3 regions of the Neobacillus sp. DHD-1R genome follow, and region 3 is predicted to be linked to each of the others. Evidence: riboswitches for the same ligand, from Rfam matches in the RefSeq annotation. Region 3 holds a riboswitch; each other region holds the start of a gene.
The links. A riboswitch is a leader RNA that binds a small molecule or an ion and turns the genes downstream of it on or off. The one in region 3 is predicted to bind lysine.
Positions count from the first base shown of each region.

Region 1 (8,021 bases), 840 kb from region 3:
CACCATGGTGCGGACCTTGTAAAATGATAGCTCCAGTTCTAGAAGAACTTGACGCAGAAATGGGCGAAAAAGTAAAAATTACTAAGCTTGATGTGGATGATAACCCACAAACAGCTGCTAACTTCGGCGTTATGAGCATCCCAACATTGTTGGTACTGAAAGATGGCGAAGTTGTCGATAAAGTCGTTGGCTTCCAGCCAAAAGACGCGCTAGCAAGTGTTTTAGAAAAACACGTATAAGATAAATAACAAAAAACCTTAGTTAGAGTTCCATCTAGCTAAGGTTTTTTGCTTTTTACAAGAGTCTCCTACTTCCCTTTATGAGTCATTTGCATTAGAATTTTAAATACATTAAAAAAAGACGGAGGGAGTGGCCGGAATGAATGAAAATATAAAGCAAAAATTGACCCTGCTGCCTGATCTGCCTGGCTGCTACTTAATGAAGGACCGTCAGGGAACAATTATTTATGTGGGAAAAGCAAAGGTTTTAAAGAATCGTGTCCGTTCCTATTTCACTGGATCCCACGATGGAAAAACGTTAAGACTTGTTAATGAAATTGAGGACTTTGAATACATTGTTACCTCTTCGAATATAGAAGCCCTATTACTTGAATTGAACCTGATTAAGAAATACGATCCAAAATACAATATCATGCTGAAGGATGATAAAAGCTATCCGTTTATTAAACTAACTGCAGAAAGACATCCAAAGCTTATCATAACGAGAAAAGTGAAAAAGGATAAAGGGAAATACTTTGGTCCTTATCCCAATGTAGGAGCAGCTAATGAGACGAAAAAGCTGTTAGATCGGATTTACCCATTACGAAAATGCTCCACCCTGCCTGATCGTGTTTGCTTGTACTATCATTTAGGGCAATGCCTTGCACCTTGTGTGAATGAAGTGAGTGAAGAGCAGTATAAGCAAATGACGGATGAAATTTCCCGCTTTCTAAATGGCGGCTATAAGGAAATAAAAAAAGAGCTCACAGAAAAAATGACAGCTGCCTCAGAAGAACTTGATTTTGAGCGGGCAATGGAGTTCCGCGATAAAATTGTTCATATTGAGGCGATTATGGAAAAGCAAAAAATTACGATGACTGATTTTACCGACCGTGACGTATTTGGCTATGCAGTCGATAAAGGCTGGATGTGCGTTCAGGTCTTTTTTGTCCGGCAAGGAAAGCTGATTGAGCGGGACGTATCGATGTTTCCCATCTACAATGAGCCGGAGGAAGAAATTTTAACGTTCCTCGGCCAATTTTATACAAAAGCCAATCATTTTAAACCAAAAGAAATTTTAATTCAAGACGACGTGGATCTTCATATCGCTGAACAGCTTTTGGAAGTAAGAGTCCTGCAGCCACAGCGCGGTCAAAAAAAGGACCTCGTTAAAATGGCCATAAAAAATGCGAAGATTGCTTTAAATGAAAAGTTCTCCCTGATTGAAAAAGATGAGGAAAGAACGATTAAGGCTGTTGAAAACCTTGGGGAGCTACTGGGGATATATACACCGCACAGGATTGAATCATTCGATAACTCTAACATTCAAGGGACAGATCCAGTATCCGCCATGGTTGTTTTTATTGATGGGAAAGCAAATAAACGAGAGTATCGCAAATATAAAATCAAATCGGTTAAGGGTCCCGATGATTATGAATCCATGCGAGAAGTAACGAGAAGAAGATACTCGAGAGCCCTAAAAGATGATTTACCGCTTCCTGATTTGATTATCATTGATGGTGGAAAAGGGCATGTCGAGGCTGTAAGAGATGTTTTGGAAAATGAGCTGGGCTTAGATATCCCGCTTTCAGGATTGGTAAAGGATGAGAAACACCGAACATCCCAGCTTCTATACGGCAATCCATTGCAAATCGTCCCCTTAGCTCGAAACAGCCAAGAGTTTTATTTACTGCAACGCATTCAAGATGAAGTTCACCGCTTTGCGATTACTTTCCACCGTCAACTCCGTGGGAAAAGTGCGTTCCAATCGTTGCTCGATGATATTCAGGGTATCGGAGAAAAACGAAAAAAATTACTATTAAAACAGTTCGGTTCTGTCAAAAAAATGAAGGAAGCCAACATAGAGGAATTTACTGCACTTGGAATTCCAATAAATGTAGCAGAAGAATTATTCAATAAACTTCACACAATATGATTGTCAGAAAAAAAAGAACATGCTATAATAAGTGAAAATTTAATTTACTATCACTTTGTCGTACTAAAGTGAAGGTAGAGGTGCGAGCTTCAAGAGTAATGGTTCTGAGAAGGATGAGCTTCGAAGAGGGATCATGAAAGGGAATGTTCGCCGAAGTAAAGAAGGTCTCATTCCTTCCTTTGCTGGTTCTGTATTGAATAAATCCAGAATTGTCAAGACGTATGTCTTGGAGAGCTATCTTACGTTATTTGTACAGGAATTTATTTTTTCGTGTTCAAAAAGCAATGAGATGCCCTCATTGCTTTTTTTTCATTTATGGGGAAATCTAATGTAATCATTTGAAAGAAGGGAATCAACTATGGGGCTTATCGTACAAAAATTTGGGGGAACCTCCGTTGGCAGTGTAGAAAGAATATTAAATGTAGCATCACGTATAAAAGAGGAGACCGTGCTAGGTAATAACGTTGTTGTCGTTGTGTCGGCTATGGGGAAATCTACCGATCAGCTAGTAAGTTTAGCAAAGGAAATATCTGATCAGCCAAACAAGCGGGAAATGGATATGCTGCTTTCAACAGGGGAGCAGGTTACGATTGCATTATTGTCGATGGCTTTAAATCAACAGGGGCTTAATGCAGTTTCGTATACAGGCTGGCAGGCGGGGATCGTTACAGAACCAGTTCATGGAAATGCCCGGATTGCCAAAATCAACACGGAGGCGATTCAAGCTCAGCTGTCTGAAGGAAAAGTTGTGATTGTGGCAGGATTCCAAGGGATAACAGAAGATGGCGAGATTACAACACTTGGCCGCGGTGGCTCAGATACAACCGCTGTTGCTCTAGCTGCATCATTAAAAGCTGATCGATGCGATATTTATACGGATGTAACCGGTGTTTTTACAACGGATCCACGATATGTTAAAGAGGCACGTAAATTATTATCCGTTTCATATGATGAAATGCTTGAACTTGCTAATCTAGGTGCAGGTGTGCTGCACCCAAGAGCAGTCGAGTTTGCAAAAAATTACAAAGTTCAGCTTGAGGTTCGTTCAAGTATGGAGAGAGTAGAAGGAACAGTCATAGAGGAGGAAGCAACAATGGAACAAAATTTAGTAGTGCGCGGAGTAGCGTTTGACGATGAAATTACAAGGGTTACTGTACTAGGACTCACTAACTCATTAACAAGTTTATCAACTATTTTTACCACCTTAGCACAAAATCATCTTAACGTGGACATTATTATTCAAAGTACAACTGAGGGAGGGACTGCCAATCTGTCATTCTCGATCCATACGAATGATTTGCTCGAAACATTAAAGGTCCTGGAAGATAATAAAACAGTCCTGGGATATGAGCAACTTGATGCTGAAAATAAGTTAGCCAAGGTATCGATTGTTGGTTCAGGAATGATTTCTAATCCAGGCGTTGCCGCTAAAATGTTTGAAGTACTAGCTGAAAATAACATTCAAATCAAAATGGTCAGCACCTCCGAAATTAAAGTATCCGTCGTTGTCGAAGAAAAAAACATGCTTCAAGCTGTACAAGCCCTTCACACAGCATTTGAATTAGGGGAATAGTGAAAAGGGTGTCAGGCACCTTTGGTGCCTGACACCCTTATTAACAAAATGATCGTTGAGAAGTTACTTTATGGGGTCTTTTGTATCCCATTTGACGGTGAATTGAACTTTGTTTGATTTTTTAACAGGGTGCTCAAAGGCTTCCGTATATACTTTTTTTTGGAGTTCGATTTGCTGAGCAAGGAAACCGGCTTCGAGCTGAAAAAAGTGCTCGGCCTTTGATTTTACACGAGGCACAATCAATGGACTAGATAGTTCCATTTCGATTTCATTTTTTGTTTCTTTAATTATTTCCAGCTGACCCCATGAAGCTTTGGTAAAAAACTCAATGACTTGATCATGATCAGCTAAAGGGAATTTTCGCGCTAGACGCTTACCGGCCCAATATAATATTTCAGGCGTATCTTTTCCGAGAATTTCTGGCAGAAGTATTTCCCTAATTAACTCATATCCGAAGATCGAGATGGTTCGTGGTTCTGCTGCATTTGTATCCAAATTAACGACTGTACTTTCTTCCACAAGCTTCCCCTCTTTCTATTATTCTATTATATACAATTTTGGCTAAGTTTCAGTACAGTTTTCAATAAGAAAATATTGTTATTTTGCAATATCTAATCCTATTTATTATCATAATTATCTTTACCTTTAAAGTAAAAACTCTAACAGTTAGATATTGGAAATATCATTGGGGAAATTGGGCAACCATAAATAACTATCAATCTTTATAAGTTTGTACACATACACTATTATAATTTCAATATATTTAAAAAATTTTTATTTTTTACTTAAAATACTGTATCCGTTTTCTTGACGCTCTATCAGGTTGGGAGTAAAATGGACATGTCACATAATTGTCACAGTAGTGAAAATTAAAAATTACATGAGGAATAACAAGGGAAAAAGGCTTAACATCATTTTTTAAAACTTAAAGGGGGGTAAAATAATGGCGGGAAATCGAGAGTTTGTTAATCGCAGATTGCATTCATTGCTGGGAGTTATTCCGATTGGGGTATTCCTGATCCAGCATCTTGTTGTCAACCATTTTGTTACAGGGGGACCAGAATCTTTTAATAAGGCTTCAAACTTTATGGGAAGTCTTCCATTCAAGATTGTCCTTGAAACAGTAATTATCTATTTACCATTGTTATATCATGCAATCTATGGAATTTATATTGCTTTTACTGCAAATAGCAATGTTAATAGGTTTAGTACATACAGGAACTGGATGTACTTACTACAGCGTATTACAGGCGTTATTACATTAATTTTTATTGCATGGCATGTATGGCAAACACGGGTCGCTGCAGCATTTGGCGCTGAGGTCTCCTTTGATATGATGCATGATATTCTTTCATCGCCTGGTATGTTTGTTTTCTATCTAGTTGGTATTCTTTCGGCTATTTTTCATTTTGCCAATGGTTTGTGGTCATTCCTAGTTAGCTGGGGGATTACAGTATCACCACGTTCACAAGTTATATCTACATACGTGACAATTGGTGTGTTTGTTGTATTGGCATTTATTAGCATTCAAACACTGATTGCATTTGTTTCATAATAGAGGAAGTTCGGAAAAATATTGTATTTTGGATTGAGGGAGTGAGTCACGAATGGGTAAAGGTAAAGTGATCGTAGTCGGCGGCGGCTTGGCCGGTTTAATGGCTACCATCAAGGTTGCAGAATCAGGAACTCCGGTAGAGCTATTTTCTCTTGTTCCGGTTAAACGTTCTCACTCTGTTTGTGCCCAAGGCGGTATTAATGGAGCGGTAAATACAAAGGGTGAAGGAGATTCCACGTGGATCCACTTTGACGATACCATTTATGGCGGAGACTTTTTGGCCAATCAACCGCCGGTAAAAGCAATGTGTGATGCAGCACCTGGCATTATTAATCTATTTGACCGGATGGGAGTAATGTTTAACCGTACTCCAGAAGGTTTACTAGATTTCCGTCGTTTCGGAGGTACACAGTATCACCGTACAGCCTTTGCTGGGGCAACAACAGGGCAGCAGTTGCTTTATGCTTTAGACGAACAAGTTCGCCGTCATGAAGTAGACGGGTTAGTTACGAAATATGAAGGCTGGGAATTCCTAGGAACTGTTATTGATGATGATGGCGTATGCCGCGGAGTGGTCGTTCAAAACTTAAAAACGATGGAAATTAAATCGTTCTCTGCAGATGCTGTTATCATGGCTACAGGGGGCCCTGGAATTATCTTTGGAAAGTCAACGAACTCCGTTATCAATACGGGCTCTGCTGCATCGATCGTGTACCAGCAAGGTGCCTATTATGCAAATGGTGAAATGATTCAAATCCATCCAACTGCTATCCCTGGCGATGATAAGCTTCGGTTAATGAGTGAATCAGCGCGTGGTGAAGGCGGTCGTATTTGGACCTATAAAGACGGAAAGCCATGGTATTTCTTAGAGGAAAAATATCCTGCTTATGGAAACCTGGTACCGCGTGATATAGCAACGCGTGAAATTTTTGACGTTTGTGTAAATCAAAAACTAGGAATTAATGGCGAAAACATGGTTTTCCTTGATTTATCACATAAGGATCCGCATGAATTAGATGTAAAACTTGGCGGTATTATCGAGATTTATGAAAAATTCATGGGTGATAACCCAAGAAAAGTACCAATGAAAATATTCCCAGCTGTTCACTATTCAATGGGTGGACTATGGGTAGATTTTGACCAAATGACAAACATCCCAGGTCTATTTGCTGCTGGTGAGTGTGATTATTCCCAGCATGGTGCAAATCGTCTAGGTGCAAACTCCTTACTTTCTGCGGTTTATGGCGGAATGGTTGCAGGGCCAAATGCTGTTAAATATATTGATGGTCTTGAAAAGAGTTCTGAAGCCGTTTCTTCAATTGTTTTTGATCGTCATGTTAAGGAACAGGAAGAAAAATGGAATTCGATTATGTCTTTAAATGGCACAGAAAATGCCTATGTCCTTCATAAAGAACTAGGGGAATGGATGACAGACAACGTAACAGTTGTTCGTTACAATGACAGGTTGTTAAAAACAGATGAAAAGATTCAGGAACTATTAGAACGTTACAAAAAAATCAACATCAATGATACATCAAAATGGAGCAACCAAGGAGCAACCTTCACTAGACAACTTCAGAATATGCTTCAATTAGCACGTGTTATTACGATTGGTGCTTATAATCGTAATGAGAGCCGTGGTGCTCATTATAAACCAGACTTCCCTGAGCGGAATGATGAAGAATTCTTAAAAACAACAATGGCTAAATTTGTTGATTCTACATCTGCTCCAGCTTTCCATTATGACGAAGTCGATATCTCGTTGCTCAAGCCTCGTAAACGCGATTACACTACAAAGCACTAATAGAAAGGGGAGTAGGCAAGAATGTCTGAAAATAAAACAGTAAAATTTAAAATAATGCGTCAGGATTACCCGGATTCTGCTACTTATGAAGAGGACTTTGAAATTCCCTATCGTCCGAATATGAACGTTATTTCGGCTTTAATGGAAATTCGTAAAAACCCTGTCAATGCCAAAGGACAAGCCACTACCCCAATTACTTGGGAAATGAACTGTCTTGAAGAGGTTTGTGGTGCTTGTTCCATGGTCATCAATGGCAAGCCGCGTCAGTCTTGCTCAGCCCTAGTTGATCAATTAGAGCAGCCAATTCGCTTAGAGCCCATGCGGACATTTCCTGTTGTCCGCGACCTTCAAGTCGACCGCAGCAGAATGTTTGATTCCTTGAAAAAAGTTAAAGCTTGGATTCCAATTGATGGAACCTATGATTTAGGGCCTGGACCACGGATGCCCGAGAAGAAACGTCAATGGGCATATGAACTTTCAAAGTGTATGACCTGCGGTGTTTGTTTAGAAGCCTGCCCAAATGTGAACAGCAAAACCAACTTCATGGGGCCAGCAGTCTTTAACCAAGTTCGTTTATTTAATGCCCATCCAACAGGCGAAATGAACAAGGCAGAACGTTTAAATGCCTTTATGGAGGATGGCGGAATGCAAGGCTGCGGCAATTCACAAAACTGTGTGCAAGCCTGTCCAAAAGGTATTCCCATTACCACTTCAATTGCTGCAGTTAACCGTGAAGCATCCATGCAGGCATTCAGAAACTTCTTCGGAAGCGACCGGGACTAATAATTCTAATGAAACCTTCTTTTCTAATACAGAAAAGAAGGTTTTGTTGTGTTCTGAAATTTTTTTATAAAATCATTCTCCAAATAGCAATTATAGTCACTACCTTTGTATCGGTTACATAAGATATGGTGACTAAATATACACCCACCCCA
Region 1 covers NZ_CM173232.1:3,910,495-3,918,515, reverse strand. The annotation lists gene trxA (thioredoxin) at 1-239, shown strand, start outside; gene uvrC (excinuclease ABC subunit UvrC) at 379-2,154, shown strand; lysine riboswitch at 2,222-2,399, shown strand; gene AC3ANL_RS19325 (aspartate kinase) at 2,513-3,727, shown strand; gene AC3ANL_RS19320 (YslB family protein) at 3,791-4,246, opposite strand; gene AC3ANL_RS19315 (succinate dehydrogenase cytochrome b558 subunit) at 4,671-5,282, shown strand; gene sdhA (succinate dehydrogenase flavoprotein subunit) at 5,335-7,086, shown strand; gene sdhB (succinate dehydrogenase iron-sulfur subunit) at 7,108-7,869, shown strand.
Region 1: it holds a riboswitch for lysine, as region 3 does, so the genes downstream of both, AC3ANL_RS19325 (aspartate kinase) here and dapA (4-hydroxy-tetrahydrodipicolinate synthase) in region 3, are expected to answer to the same signal.

Region 2 (8,021 bases), 170 kb from region 3:
TATCCAAAAGAAATTAAAGCGTTCTACATGCGCTTAAATGAAGACGATAAAACAGTTGCTGCAACAGACTTACTTGTACCAGGTATCGGTGAATTGATTGGCGGAAGTCAGCGTGAAGAGAGAGAAGAAATTCTTGCTGGTAAAATTAAAGATCTTGGTATGAATGAGGCAGATTATTGGTGGTACCTTGAATTGAGAAAATACGGTGGTACGAAACATTCAGGCTATGGCCTAGGGTTTGAAAGGTTAATTATGTACTTAACTGGAATGACTAATATTAGAGACGTGATCCCATTCCCAAGAACAACAGGCAATGCTGAATTTTAAAAAGAGAAACAAAAAGAAGACCTATTCGCTGAATGGGTCTTCTTTCATGTGAACAATTTCGGTTTAAAAAACTTGGAGTTCTTCTTCGAAAAAAAATGTACCAGGATGTTCTTTAACGATATAAGAATATCTTTTCATATTTTTTACATACTGCCATTTTAAGATTGTAACAACCTCACCAGTTTCGATAATGTTCACAGTTTGACCATTATTGTATCGATTATTTGAGTTCTTCAATTTTAACACCCCTTTAAAATTACATCTTAATTATAACACAAAAATATGGGGCACGTTTTGTTCGTGAATTAGTATTTGTTAAGCAAATGAAAGACAGGGACCTATTAACCTTTCCATTATAATGTAATTATGGTATGCTTTACAAAAGCGAGGTGTCATTTTGACCAATTATAAAGCTAAAAAAAGTAACCTCAAAGATTTATTATCAAAAAGTGGAATGGATCTAGATAATTTGGAAAGGAATACAAATATTCCTAGGAGTCAACTCGACGACTACTTGTCAAAGAAGGTAATGAACCTAAACACGGCAATGACTATTTCCAAAGAATTAAATTGCAAGATTGAAGATCTATACGTTTGGACTGCAAAGGAAAGTTAATACTACCCTAGCTATGCAAAAAAGCAGACCCATTGAGGATCTGCTTTTATTATGCACATTTTTATCTAATTTATCGAGGTAATTAAACAGTTAAATCGCATTTCTCTAAGGGAATAACCTTAGTCTTTTTCAAGAATTTATACCCTAGCCATAAAATTAGGAAAAGTGGTAAGCCAATATAAGAAACCAACACACCATTCCAATCAATGTGGTCACCCATAAAAGCGGAATAATTTTGACCTAAAACGACAAATGCACAAACGGCAAAAGCGAAAATCGGGCCAAATGGGAATAATTTAGATTTATAAGGTAATAAATTTAGATCTTTTCCTTGTGCAACAAAAGCTTTGCGGAATCGATAGTGACAAATGGCGATTCCGAGCCATGCGATAAAGCCAGACATACCAGAAGCATTCAAAAGCCATACATAGACAACACCATCCCCAAAGAAAGAAGCTAGAAAGGCAAGTGTTCCTACTAAAGTTGTAGCAATTAATGCATTTACAGGGACACCATTTTTATTAAGCTTACCTAAAAATTTTGGTGCTTTACCTTGTCGAGCTAAATCCCAAAGCATCCGTGTAGAAGCATACATTCCAGAATTACCGGCCGATAATACTGCTGTTAAGATAACAGCATTCATGACAGAAGCGGCAAAGGCAATTCCTGCTTTTTGAAATACAAGGGTAAATGGGCTTACGGTTATATCTCCATTTGCCAAATTTCCATTTGTATAAGGAATGAGCAGGCCGATAACAAAAATAGCTAATACATAAAATAAAAGAATCCGCCAAAATACTGATCGTACTGCCCGTGGTATTGATTTTTTGGGGTCGTCTGTTTCTCCCGCAGCGACTCCTAAAAGCTCAGTTCCTTGGAATGAGAAGCCAGCGGCCATAAAGATGCCAAGCATGGACATAAAGCCGCCATGAAAGGGAGCATCACCAATTGTGAAGTTTTTAAAGCCAATGGCATGATCTCCCATAATACCAAAAATCATCAATGTCCCAGTAATAATAAAAATGATGACCGTTATGACTTTAATAAGCGAGAACCAGTATTCAGCTTCTCCAAACCCTTTTACGGATAGATAATTTAACAAGAACATAATGACTAAAAAGAGACTGCTCCATACTAATGATGGGGTGTTCGGAAACCAGTATTTCATAATCATTGTTACAGCAGCTAATTCTGCTGCAATGGTAATGGCCCAGTTATACCAGTAATTCCAACCGAGCGCAAAACCAAAGGCAGGATCAACAAATTTAGTTGCATACGTACTAAAGCTTCCGGCCACTGGCATGTAAGTACCCATTTCGGCTAAGCCTTGCATTAAGAAGTAAACCATTACACCAATAACAAGATAGGAAAGGATAGCTCCACCCGGTCCGGCCGAATGAATCGCACCACCGCTTGCCAGGAATAGTCCGGTTCCAATCGTTCCCCCTAACGAAATCATTGTAAGGTGACGTGATTTTAAACTCCGTTTTAGTTCCGTAGTTTCCGCATGGTTACCTGTATATACTTGTTTATCAAGATTTCTTGCTGTTTGTGATTGCATATCAATACTCCTTTATCTTTTTCTTATTTCTTTCATTAGAAGGAGTTTTGGAATAAAAAAATGCCATCGAAGTAGAATCGATGGCATCGTAAATACCCCGCATCATACCTTCCGAAAGATAGCTCAACACGCATGACTGGTAGGGCCAAGCGTGACAGTTCTGTTCCTATTCGGAGACAGACCCAGCATGCTTTTTATAGAGATAAAAGCAAACTTCGGCAGCTTTTCCTTTCAAACGGAGTCAAGGATGTCTCTACATCTCGTCCACTTTACTAATAAAAACCGCGACCTCTACCTCATCGGTTTGATGAGGATTTAACTATAAAGTTATTATATTAATAAAGTATAATTATTATTTTAAAAATGTCAATCTATTTTATTTAAATAGGTTTAAGGAAAAAAATTTATTCTGTTAGTAGACAGATAATTGGTTCAATTTAAAAAAAACTGTTAAGTTTATTTAGATTAGAGAATTTAGTATGATTTTAAAATAGAAAATGCAGGTATTAGGAGGGTTTTTTACCATGCAAATTGTCGGAATCATTGTGGGTTCTCTTATCGTGGTAGGGGCATTTAATTTTTTCTTAATTCCCCATGAGGTGTTAAGTAGTGGTTTGAGCGGGATATCGATGTTATTAGGAATGATTACACCGCTTAATACTGGTTTGGCTAACTTCCTTTTGAATTTACCGATGATTATAATTGGATATAAAATTCTTGGCAAAAAGTTTGTCATGAATACCATTTTTTCAGTGTTGATCATTTCTGTAGGTCTTTATGTGGTGCCTATCATACCCTTTGCGAATGACACTATGCTTTCATCGATCTTCGGCGGTGCGCTCGCAGGTCTTGGGGTTGGAATTGTATTCCGTTCATCAGGATCAACGGGGGGCTTTGATATTATTGGCATGATCGTTTCAAGGAAAAAGGACTTTCCTATCGGGGTGTTACTTTCTGGTATGAATGGTGTTGTTATTATATTTAATGGATTCCTATTTAATTGGGACGCGGCTCTTAATACGTTAGTATCTATATATGTCACAGGTAAAGTAGTGGATGCCATTTATACAGATCATGCTAAATTAACCTTGATGATTATTACGGGAAAAGGTGAGGAAATGCGGGAACATTTGCTGACCAATTTGTACAGGGGACTTACCATAATGGATGGAGTTGGTGGGTATTCTAACGACAAACGGAATGTTTTAATGACAGTCATTTCTAGATATGAATTAAACGAGGTTAAAAATCTCATTTCCGAGGTGGACCCAAGTGCATTTGTTAATATCACAGAAACCATTGAGGTAATGGGGTTATTTCATCGACAGAGCCCTTCCTAGTTCATAAAAAGAGTTGCACTTTGCCTAAGTGCAACTCTTTTTTATTTGGATAATCGATTATGAATTTTCTCGATTTTTCATCCATTCTTGACGGTAGAAGCTTTTTAAAAGTAAGATGTTAAAAGAAACTTATTATTTGTAAGTGCAAGATTTAAGGAGGAAACTTTATGCAAACAAAAGTAAAGAAAAGTTTTACTGATGTGATGAAAGACCGTCACTCCGTAAGAAAATATGATCCAAGCTATCAAATTTCTAAACAAGAAATTAAAGATATAATAAAAGAAGCGACATCAGCACCATCATCAAGTAATCTTCAACCATGGCGCTTTATGGTGTTCCAAGACCAAGAAATTAAAAAAGACCTTAGAGTTATTGCATACAATCAAGAACAGGTGGAAACAGCATCGGCTGTAATTGCTGTACTAGGTGACAAGGAAATGTATAAGAGTATTGAGAAGGTATATCACAGTGCCCATGAAGCTGGTTTTATGGATGAAGCAAACATGGAGCGATTAATCGCCAGTGCCAATAATACGTATCCTAATGCACCTGAAGATATTCGAAAAAATATTGCTATGTTTGATGCAGGACTTGTGTCAATGCAATTAATGCTTATAGCTAAGGAAAGAGGGTATGATACTGTCCCCATGGGTGGATTTGATAAACAACAATTCATAGAAAAATTTAATGTTTCAGAACGTTTTTTCCCAATTGTATTAATTCCACTTGGTAAGGCGGCTGCCCCTGCATTTGGTTCAACACGGTTACCATTAGATGATGTATTGATCGAGTATAAATAATTAAAAAGAGGATGGCTCAAGGAAGGCAGACCCCACATTTAACACTCAATAGATTGTGGGGTTTAATCCTTTGGTTTGAGCTATCCTCTTTTTTTAATTGTTAATATATTTTTCAAATACAGTTCCAAAATCTTTAACTGAATATTGCTTTTTACTTTCTTCCAGCCATTGGAAGGCTGCCTGATTTAGCATTTTAAATTGAACAACCAGGTTGCTATCTGGACTTGTTACACGGCCAAGTGTAGTGGAGGCAATCTCCAAACTTTGTTTGGCAAATTGAAGACTGATTTCATTTTCATGTGAAATCTCCGAAATTTTAATAAGTGCTTTGTATAAATCCTTTATTTCCTCAATATGCTTTTTGTGGACATCAATCGAGAAAGGCGCTGAGCCAATTTTGAATTTTATCTCGACATCAATGTCGACCGTACCAGCTGTTTCAAGTTTTACATCGGAAATTCGATTTGTTGCATAACTATATCGGTGCAACATTCGTTTTTTACTTGTCGCACTTGTGCCATCCAAATGGATTAGGGCATTATTGGTAAAGCAGTATTCATCAGATTTTGATTTAATTAAAAAATAAATCTTTTCATTGTCTTCATGCATGACATAATCGTCTGCATCGACCTTATCGTAATCTTGCGGCTTAATAACAGAACCAACATCACTTAAACCTAAAATATCAGCGGCTACTTTTCCAAACATGGTACCAACCTCACTTTACTTTTTACTTTCTACTCCTATGTACGAATAAAGGAAACTAAAGTTTCAACGTTTGACCAACATCTCAACGACAAAATATTCTATGCTCCGATTGAAAGTTGATTCCTGTATTTTATTAGATATTAACATACAATTCAGAAATCTGATATACTTAAACAAATAAACCCAGTTGTAATTGTAGTTGGAGGATGTCCAATGTAAATAAACCTTACTTTTTATATTAAGAATTGAATAAAAGTGAGGGTGTGCAATGTCCATTTTTGTCGGAAAAAGAGCCTCTTTCCGGTTTCTTTGGGTTGGGCAAATGTTTGCCAATTTAGGCGATATTTTATATGTAGTTTGTTTAATAAAATTGATCTTTGATGCAACAGGTTCCGTGACCTATATGTCACTTGTTCCGTTCTTTAACACCATTTCTGGATTAATCAGTGGCTTATTAGTACCATTGGTCATAAACAAATACAAGCTAAAATCTATATTGTTTTTTTCACAAAGTGGAAAAACATTGTTGTTATTGGTATTGTGCTTAACTCCTTCAGTATTTAAAGATAGTTGGTTGTTTTGGATTTTTTTGCTACTTAGTTTAATAGCTTTTTTAGATGGCTGGGCAACTCCCGCTCGAAATGCCCTGGTTCCCAGTCTCGTTTAAGAAAGTAAACTTGTGAAAACCAATAGTTTACTCTCCATTAGCGATCAAATTGTTCAGCTAATTGCCTGGCCAATTGGAAGTATTATGCTAGTCATTCTTGGATCTGGGAAATTACTATGGTTACCATTTTGCTTATATCTTATTTCAACCATGTTTATGGGGTTCATAGTGCATATTGTTCATCAAACAGTTCAGGAAAACATGTCTCGTTTGGATGCCTTAAAAGAGGGATGGGGAATTATCTGGAATTCAAAACAGCTGAGAACGATTAGTTTAATGAATGCCCTTGAAACCTTTGCTAATGCGGTTTGGATAGCAGCTATCCTTTTTGTTTTCGTTTCCGAAGCTTTAAATAAAGGGGAGAATTGGTGGGGATTCATTAACGGTTACTTTTTTGCTGGAATGCTTGTTGAAGGATTGTTAATTTATCGTTTTTCACCCATTTTAGAAAGAAATTTAGGGAAGACCATTCTTTGGTCGACCTGTTGCTTAATTGCGATTACTTTTTTGTTTGGTACTACGTCAACTCCATGGTTTGCTCTAGTGTGTTCCTTTTTGTTTGGTCTTCCGCAAATGGCCCGTAATGTTGGGGAGAATACTATTATTCAAAATAGTGCTCGTGAGCAACTCCTCGCTAAAGTATATTCAGCTAGAGGTACATTGATTTTTGGCGCATTTGGACTTTCATCGCTTGTAATGGGATGGATAACTGAAGAAATTGGTGTAAGAGCAACATTCCTTGTGGCTGCGACCCTTTTTCTTTGCTCTTTTTTATTGGCATTAATAAGTAGAGAGTTTCTTTTTATGAGAACTAAAGGACGATAGGATTAAACACAAAATTAATTTTGGGAAATCACTTGATGGTTTCCCTTTTTTAGTAGAAAATACACTATATCTATATTGAAAAGGAGCGGTTACCCTGTTAATTCAATTCACAAAACAACAAAAAGATCAAATGATTTCTGAAATCCAGCGATTTTTTTATGAAGAAAGAAATGAAGAAATTGGTGTTATTGCAGCAGAAAATGCATTTGATTTTTTTAAAAATGAATTAGGACCTTACTTTTATAATGCAGCTGTCAAGGATGCCCGGCAATTAGTAGAACAAAGAATGTCTGTAATCGAAGAGGATTTGTTCTCACTGGAGAAAAAACTGTAAAAAAAGGAGACTGAAACATGCGGCCCATCATTATAGGCATATTGGCTGCCTTCTTTTTTGCATTTACCTTTATTTTGAACAGATCAATGGAATTGGCAGGAGGGAGCTGGATATGGAGTGCATCCTTAAGGTATTTTTTTATGATTCCTTTCCTTATCCTGATCGTAATTGCTAGAAAGAATTTAAAACCCTTGTATGTAGAAATGAAACAGCGGCCTGGTGCCTGGCTGCTCTGGAGTACGATTGGCTTTGGTTTGTTTTATGCACCCATTTGTTTTTCAGCTGCATTTGCCCCAGGCTGGTTAATTGCAGCAACCTGGCAAATTACGATTATCTCAGGGTCTTTGCTGGCACCACTTTTTTATGAAACTGTAAAAACAGGAACGTGCACCATTCAAATGAAGGGGATAATTCCGTTCAAGGGCTTAGGAATGTCATTAATTATTTTACTTGGTATTAGTTTAATGCAAATAGAACAAGTCAATCATTTGTCTATACTTTCTTTCGTATTAGGCGTAATACCTGTTGTTGTGGCATCATTTGCCTACCCATTAGGCAATAGAAAAATGATGGAGGTATGTGAAGGGCGTCTCGATGTTTTTCAGCGTGTATTAGGAATGACGCTCGCCAGCTTGCCCTTTTGGCTTGTTTTATCTGTTTATGGTTTAATTAAAGAGGGACCGCCAAGCTTGGGGCAAACCACCCAATCAGGACTTGTTGCCATATCCTCTGGCGTGATTGCGACAGTTCTATTTTTTCATGCAACTGACCTTGTTAGAGGAAACATGCAAAAGCTGGCAGCCGTTGAAGCTACACAATCTATGGAAGTATTATTCGCTGTAA
Region 2 covers NZ_CM173232.1:3,242,874-3,250,894, reverse strand. The annotation lists gene asnS (asparagine--tRNA ligase) at 1-327, shown strand, start outside; gene AC3ANL_RS15820 (hypothetical protein) at 391-564, opposite strand; gene AC3ANL_RS15815 (helix-turn-helix domain-containing protein) at 782-943, shown strand; gene AC3ANL_RS15810 (amino acid permease) at 1,026-2,504, opposite strand; lysine riboswitch at 2,616-2,806, opposite strand; gene AC3ANL_RS15805 (YitT family protein) at 3,029-3,844, shown strand; gene AC3ANL_RS15800 (nitroreductase family protein) at 4,012-4,644, shown strand; gene AC3ANL_RS15795 (PH domain-containing protein) at 4,738-5,352, opposite strand; gene AC3ANL_RS15790 (hypothetical protein) at 5,621-6,019, shown strand; gene AC3ANL_RS15785 (MFS transporter) at 6,032-6,844, shown strand; gene AC3ANL_RS15780 (DUF2164 domain-containing protein) at 6,975-7,178, shown strand; gene AC3ANL_RS15775 (DMT family transporter) at 7,196-8,021, shown strand, end outside.
Region 2: it holds a riboswitch for lysine, as region 3 does, so the genes downstream of both, AC3ANL_RS15810 (amino acid permease) here and dapA (4-hydroxy-tetrahydrodipicolinate synthase) in region 3, are expected to answer to the same signal.

Region 3 (8,021 bases):
GCTTTGTGATTTAGGGTTTGACTCCCAACTTTGTTTATTAGTACCCCCTACGCGAATAAAAGGCGATGCAAAAGTTCATTTTGATGTATACAAAAATCGCGGACTTCCAATTCTATACATACAAGATAATAATTTAGATTTACTTTGGAATGAAATCAACCAAGCTGACATTATTGTCGATGCGTTATTAGGGACGGGGGTAAATGGTCCGGTTAGAGAACCCTTCAATAAAGTGATTACAATGATAAATGAGTATGCCGGGAAGAAGTTGATTATTTCGGTTGATATTCCATCTGGAGTTAGCAGTGACAATGGAAAAGTAGAGGGTGTCGCAGTTCGAGCTACAAAGACCATTACTTTTGTATTTCCTAAAAAAGGATTTTTTTTACATGATGGGCCAACATTTGTTGGGGAATGGAAGGTGGTTGACATATCCGTGCCGCCTTCGAGTGTTGAGGAATTGGGACTTGTTATGCCCCGACTCATTACAGAAAAGCTAGTGAAAGCCTCTATCCCCATTCGTCCCAAGCAAGGCCATAAAGGGACTTTCGGTCATGTTCTAATTATGGGTGGATCACGGTCATTTGTTGGTGCGCCGATATTTTCGGCAAAATCTGCCTTACATGGAGGAGTTGGATTAGTAACCCTTGCCGTACCAGAAAGTATTTATCCAATGGCAGCAGCGCAAAATCCAGAATCCTTGTTTCAGCCATTATCAGAAGAAGAGGGGCATTTTTCCAAAAAAGCAATTGCTGAAATCACACCTCTGCTTCCTCGATTTGATAGTATCGCAATTGGTCCTGGGATAGGTCGCTTTTCTGGTGGAGAAGGTTGGGTTAAATCGCTTATTACGGCTTTGACTGGACAGCCGATTATTGTTGATGCAGATGCCATATATTTGCTTCGAAATAATTTAGATTTAATCCGCCACTATGAAGGGCATGTAATTTTTACGCCACATCCTGGGGAAATGGCCGGATTATTAAATTTAACCGTAAAAGAAGTGGAAGAGGACCGGATTGAAATTGCCAAGAATTTTGCAAGGGATTATGGAGTTTTTTTGTTATTGAAAGGGCATAGGACCATCATTGCGACTCCAGATGAGGAGATATTCATCAACCCACACGGACATGATGCATTAGGAAAGGGCGGTAGCGGGGATGTGCTGACAGGGCTAATTGCCTCGTTTCTTGCTCAAGGAGCGCAACCGGTCGACGCCCTAATTGCGGCCAGCTATTTACATGCAAAAGCAGGGGAAGAAAAAGCTAAAGTTTTATCAAGCTACGGTGTAATGCCATTTGACATTATTGACGGGATTAGGGAGCAACTAAATCTGATTTGAAAGTATAAAATAGGCTGCTCAACTTAGGGCAGCCTTATTTTTTGAAGAAATGGTTATAATTAAAATTATCCGGTCTGTCCCAAATCGGTTGTTTTCGCCAACAAGCAATTCTTCAGACTGAAGGAAAGCATCAAAAAGAAAAATTTAATGTTTAAGCTTCTTTAAAATAATTCTTTCAATGACCTTCCATGGAAATGTATTTTTAAAAAATAGATTAGTCTTTACGCTTTTGCCGATGGGATAACGAAGGTCGGGCGATGAAGGCTGTGAAGCAATACGAGCTGCTAGTTGGGCCACTTCATTGGGGTCTCCGTATCCGGTCTTACCATGTTCAATTTCTTTCAACATGCTCTCCGCATAAGAAAAGTATGGTGAATCTTTTCGGATTTCCAACTGATCCACACTTGACCATATATTGGTCTGATAGGAACCTGGTTCGATTAAGGATACATCAATACCGAATGGTTTAACCTCCAACCTTAAGCTTTCGCTATATCCTTCAAGAGCATGCTTTGATGCTGTATAAGCAGATAATCCTGGGAATCCCATTCGTCCGCTAATACTACTCATATTAATAATTCTCCCTTGCTTTTTAGCCCTCATAAAAGGAAGAATAGCATTAGTCACTGCTATCACCCCGAAAAAGTTGGTTTCAAACTGCCGGTGATAGTCTTCAATTGAAAGTTCTTCACTAAAACCACCTAGCGCAAACCCTGCGTTGTTCACTAACACATCAATCGAGGAATAATCTTCAAGCATGCCTTTAAAAGATTGAATAGACTTAGCAGAAGTAACATCCAATGGAGTGACCTGAATTAGACCCTCAACAGCATTTTCTTTTGCGAGTTTAAATAATACCTTATCTTTTTGGGTATCTCTCATAGTTGCAATGACATTGAACCCCTTCAAGGCTAATTCAATCACACATAATAAACCAAAACCGCTCGATGAACCTGTAACAATTGCAGTTTTTCTATTCATTATTTTATATTTTCCAATTGAGCAGGGAGGAGCTGTTGTAGTGCTAATTTCTCTTCCTCATTTAATGGGACCAATGGTAATCGGACACCACCAACAGGGACTCCTGTCATATTTAAGGCAGCTTTAACCGGCGTTGGGTTTGGTGCTGCAAATAATCCTTTCATCAGTGGGAGTAGTCTTCGATGGGCAGAAGCTGCCTCATTAAGCAATCCATTTTTGAAACTTTTAATCATCTCTTGCATTTCCTTCCCAATAATATGGGAAGCTACGGAAATCACTCCTGTGCCGCCTATAGCTAGAACAGGTAATGTTAATCCATCATCACCACTGTACAATGTAAAATGGTCAGGGGTTTGGCTAATAATCTCTGCCATGGCATCAAGGTTACCGCTTGCTTCTTTTATTGACACAATATTAGGGATTTTTGAAAGACGAACAATGGTTTCGACTGACAAGCTGATTACACAACGTCCTGGGATATTATAAAGGATGACAGGCAGGGAGGTTGATTCAGCTATTGCTTTAAAGTGTTGATATAAACCTTCTTGGGATGGTTTATTATAATAAGGTACTACAAGTAAAATTCCATCTACACCTGCTTCGGCCGCAAGTTTAGTTAAGCTGATGGAAGCTCTGGTGTTATTGGATCCTGTTCCAGCGATAACCGGAACTCTACCAGCTACTTCATTCACCACAAATTTAAATAATGCCACCTTTTCTTCTGCGGATAAGGTAGGAGACTCACCAGTTGTTCCAGCGACAACTAATCCATCAGACCCATTTTCAATTAAATAATTTACTAACGTTTTGGTTGCGTTAAAATCGATTTCACCACTCAGATCAAATGGTGTAACCATTGCCGTTAATACTTGGCCAAAATTCATCATTTTTCACCCTTTACATAATTTTTAAGTAATTAGAGGGGGTAAGGCCATATTAAAATCAGCGCAAAAAAGCAGCAACGAGGGGTCGCTGCTGCTGTAGAAACAAAAAATAATAAAGTTCCTATGCGTGAGATAGCCCTCCATATAGTTTCCTATATGACAATTCTGTGCTTATTCAACAGCAGAACCAGCTTCAAGACCAATGAGATTCCTTCCGCTTCGGCAAATGCCCCTTTCCGCAATGGTCATAGGATCTCATTATCCTCGAATTGCGTACTAATGGTCTTTGCACCTCTATCCTGACTCCAAAAGATATTGAAGTAAGAAAATATTTAATTGCTTGTAATATAACAGATAATTCAATAATGTTCAATAGGAAAATCTAAATTGCCTTCAATATAATTGGTTTCAAACATTAACAGGAACATTCTATTGAAGAAATATCCTTAAAAGAAGAATCAGACTTTTTAGGGAAGGGAATCGCGACTGAAAAGTTGAATATAAATAAAACTAGTTTTATATTTTAATAAATATTGAGAGGTGGAGGAATAATGAGTGCAATTCCTAGACCAGCTTCAACAGTTGTCTTGATGGATCACTTGTCAAGAGTTTATTTAACAAAAAGACCTGAAACGATGAAATTTATGGGCGGATTTTATGTGTTTCCTGGGGGAGCAGTTGATCAGGCTGATGACGTACAAGAGGGTAACCGTATTATTGCTAGGTACCGAAATGATTCCTTTTCGATTGGTCATTATATCGCTGCGGCAAGGGAATTGTTTGAAGAAGTGGGCATCTTGATTTGTGAGAAAGACGGCGGCGTTCCTGTTCAATTCACAGAAGAAATAGAGATGGAATACCGCCGGCTTTTGATAAGAGGGGAAATTTCTTTCTTACATATGTTAATAAAGGAAGACTTATTTTTTCAGCTTGATCGTTTGAGATATATCGGTCACATAATTACCCCAAATGTAAGTAAGATTAGGTTTGATACACGTTTTTTTCTAACGCAGCTGCCAGTAGGCCAAACCCCTAAACCTAACGTAAATGAAATTACTGATGCTAGCTGGATGTCTCCGGCCGATGCATTAGCTGCAAATCAAAGTGGTGAAATATCATTGGCTCCACCAACGATTCATACCTTGAAAACTATTGTAAATCATCTTAACGGCAATCCATTGCAGATGCCTGCGTTTAATTTAGGTGATTATATTGGTGATGCAAGAAAATAATCAGATTCCTGTTGTATTACGGTACCTTCTTTTACTAACTTGATTAAATGTGCTTCCGTCGTTCGTTTTGCTACGTCAAAAACACTCGGATGTGGTAGTTTGTCATAAATCATGTTTGTTAAATTGACAGCGCTTAATTTTTTATGTTTGTTTAGAAGGGCTTTGATTTGGTTTTCACGGTATAATCTTCTATTTAATACAAATTCAATTTGTTCATAAGGGTGTTCTACCCATCCACCATGTCCCGGACCAATTTTGCTTATTTTCAGTTGTCTTAACTTTTTGAGTGTGTCTATATAGTCTGACATATCCCCATCAGGGGGACCGACCCATGATGTTCCTTCCGCCACAATATTATCTCCAGCGAGGAGAATTTGCCTTGATGGAATATATAGGTTTAACTGGCCTGCTGTATGACCTGGAGCATGAATGATAATTATTTCTTCATCAGCTATTCTTATTATGTCGCCGTCGTTTAAAAATGCTAATTGATTCAAAGGCTCAATTGCGGCAAGAATACCCTTTTTTTCAAGTGGGTGGCCATAAACGAGTGGATTCCATGCCGCTAATTGCAGAACTCCTGGGGCATGGTCAGGGTGTGAGTGGGTTAATATAATCCTCTTTGGTATGGCAAGGTTATTTTGTTTTATTGCTAGCTCTAAATCTATTTTCGTATCTGGTTGATCAAATCCTGCATCAACTAATATACTTTCATGAGCGTTTCCAATTAAATAGCAATTTGTAGTGGTATGTGGTAACAAAGTTGGCGTTGAAATCGGTACTCGAATAATTTTTAGGTTACTACCCATCGATAACATCCTTTCATCTATTACAACACGTAAGTGATTTATTACTTACGTATTCATCATGAGAATGTTATATTCCTGCTGTAATCCATGGTTTCCAAGATATTTTCCATACTTATTAACAAAGCCTGCTATTCATCAATAGCAGACCTACATCTTCAAACTTAGTTAGCGTAAAAATTTTCCGTATAGTAAGGCTGTGATTGTTGATTAAAGGCAACGCCAACTCCCAAGTACTCGTAGCCTTTCCGCAAAATGTTCTCACGGTGGCCAAGTGAGTTCATAAGGCCTTCATGAGCAAAAATACTGCTAAACTGTCCATATGCAAGATTTTCTCCAGCTAACTGAAAGACAATATCATCCTCTTTCATCCGGTCAAAGGGGGATTGTCCTTTCAGGTTGGTATGGTCAAAGTATGCATTAACAGCCATATCGCTACTATGTTTTCTGGCTGTTTCGCGAACATGCTGATCCCATGACAATATCGGAAGCTGGTGATTAACGCGGGAAGCATTGGTTAAATCAAATAGCTGGTATTCGAAGCCTTCTTTTAGTGCAGGACTGCTTTTAGCGTAAAAATCTTTCTTGTTTCCTTCAAAATCTTTGCGAATTAGTTGCATCGCTGTAACTGAATAATCCGCATGTTTATCATAAAAAATAGTCACATAGGCGTCATCAAGTAAAAACATGTCGTAATCGTCATCTTGTACTTGGTAGGATATCAACCCTTTTTGAATCCTAGAGATAGGTGTCCCAAGAATCGCACGAACATTTTTTTTCGAGCTCCCCAGCTTAATGCCATTTTTGGATGAAATTAAATCTTGGTTTGTATATAAACCCGCTGCTCGATTATGATCATCATACATCACCATAAAAAAATTACGGTATTTTTCATGGTAGGTATACCAGTTCGTCCCATACTCATTAAGAGATGAACGCTTTGCCACTCCTAAATTTTCTTCTACATCTTCTTTTGAATCTCCAAGTTCGATGTTATAAATGGAGAATGCCTGCTCCGTTGGAGTGCTTAAGGTAACCTTTCCTTCATTAGATTCATTTTGCTGTTTATTTTGCGGAAGTTCATTTAATTGGGAAGTAAACTTTGTTACCAATTGCTGAACGCTTTCGACTACAGAACTAATCGTAGCCTGTACTTCAGGGCTGTCTTTTATATCAACAATCTCAGTTTGAATTGAATCAATCGCCGAACTGTATTTGGTTTGGTCTATTTGTTTTTCAACTATTGGCCAGGAAGAATATAATATAACAAGAACGATTAGCATCATAAAAAAACGTACCATTACTTTTCCTCCATTTCTATTAGAATTCTAACCAACCTAGTTTAAATGTATAAGCAATATGTTTACCAATCTTAAATTTAACATATCTCCTATTATTATTGAAAATCAAAATACTGGAATTTATTTAACCAGTATGAATATTTTGGGGCTGAGCTTTTTTAAGAGCTGTTGCAGTTGAGACAAAATAGTAAACAATAACAATATTATGTAAACATTTTAAAGGGTTTTACTATGAATTTAAAAGGGTACCAGGGTTTAGCTGTTAGTAAATGAGGTCCTAGTACCACTTTTATATTTTATTAAATGTTATTTTTTCTCTCTATTATGTCAGTTCTATTTGATTTCTTAGGAGTAGATTTTAATTCAGCACTTCTGGGTTAATCAAGTTTTTGGGCCGTTTACCGGATAGTCCGTCGAGCAAATTCTCTACCGCGAGCTCGGCCATTTTTAATTCCGTTTCATAAGTCGATGATCCGATATGTGGGGTAGTTACAACATTAGGAAAATTAAGCAGTGGATTGTCTGCTTTCACGGGTTCGATTTGATAAACATCTAGAGCTGCTCCATAAATTTCCTTATTTATTAATGCTTCAATCAACGCAGCTTCGTCTACGGTTTTTCCACGTGACCCATTCACAAAAATACAGGACTTTTTCATTCGCTTAAATTCTTGTTCACCAATTAAACTCTGGGTTTCTTGAGTGAGCGGAGTCATTAAGCAAACAAAATCTGATTCCTCAAGTAAATGATCCATGTTACAATAGGCAGCACCAAATTTAGCTTCAGCTTCAAAATTACGGTGCCGATTATGATACAAAATATTCATATCAAAACCTAAATGGGCCCGTTTGGCGATTGCCGAACCGATTTTTCCCATTCCAATAATCCCTAAGGTTTTATGATGTACATCAATAGCGTATTGATCTGTTGTAAGGTGACCTTTCCAATTTCCAGATTTCACGAAATGATCTAACTCTGCTATACGCCTTGCAGCTGCTAGTAAAATACCAAAAATGGCATCCGCAGTGGTGTCCTCAAGGACACCAGGAGTGTTTGTTCCCATTATGCCTCGATTTGTCATCTCTTCAATCGAAAGATTATTAAAGCCAGTTGAGTTATTGGAAACAATTTTTAAATTCGGAGCACGATTTAATAAGTCTTTATCAACAGGGAGTGCAAGACCTACAATGCCCTCAGCATCCTCTAGTGCCTCAAGAAAAGCACGGTCCGAACGTGGATCAATTCCATCAAAAATAGTAACTTCAAAGTTATCTTTCAATTTTTCAAGTGCCTCGGTTAATTCAAAGTTATAAGCAATGATTTTTCTTTTCATCCATGGCTTCTCCTCTTAGTTGATGTTGAAATGTTGAAATGTTGATAGGAACAATCCCTCTTTAAGGTGACATAAAGTTTTACTTGAGTCAACCATCCCTTTTATTAAAGGCCGGGGTGAAAATCCGATGTTTTTATTCTAG
Region 3 covers NZ_CM173232.1:3,072,930-3,080,950, reverse strand. The annotation lists gene AC3ANL_RS14880 (NAD(P)H-hydrate dehydratase) at 1-1,342, shown strand, start outside; gene AC3ANL_RS14875 (SDR family oxidoreductase) at 1,487-2,323, opposite strand; gene dapA (4-hydroxy-tetrahydrodipicolinate synthase) at 2,323-3,210, opposite strand; lysine riboswitch at 3,333-3,512, opposite strand; gene AC3ANL_RS14865 (NUDIX hydrolase) at 3,759-4,439, shown strand; gene AC3ANL_RS14860 (MBL fold metallo-hydrolase) at 4,415-5,248, opposite strand; gene AC3ANL_RS14855 (CAP domain-containing protein) at 5,410-6,546, opposite strand; gene AC3ANL_RS14850 (2-hydroxyacid dehydrogenase) at 6,905-7,879, opposite strand.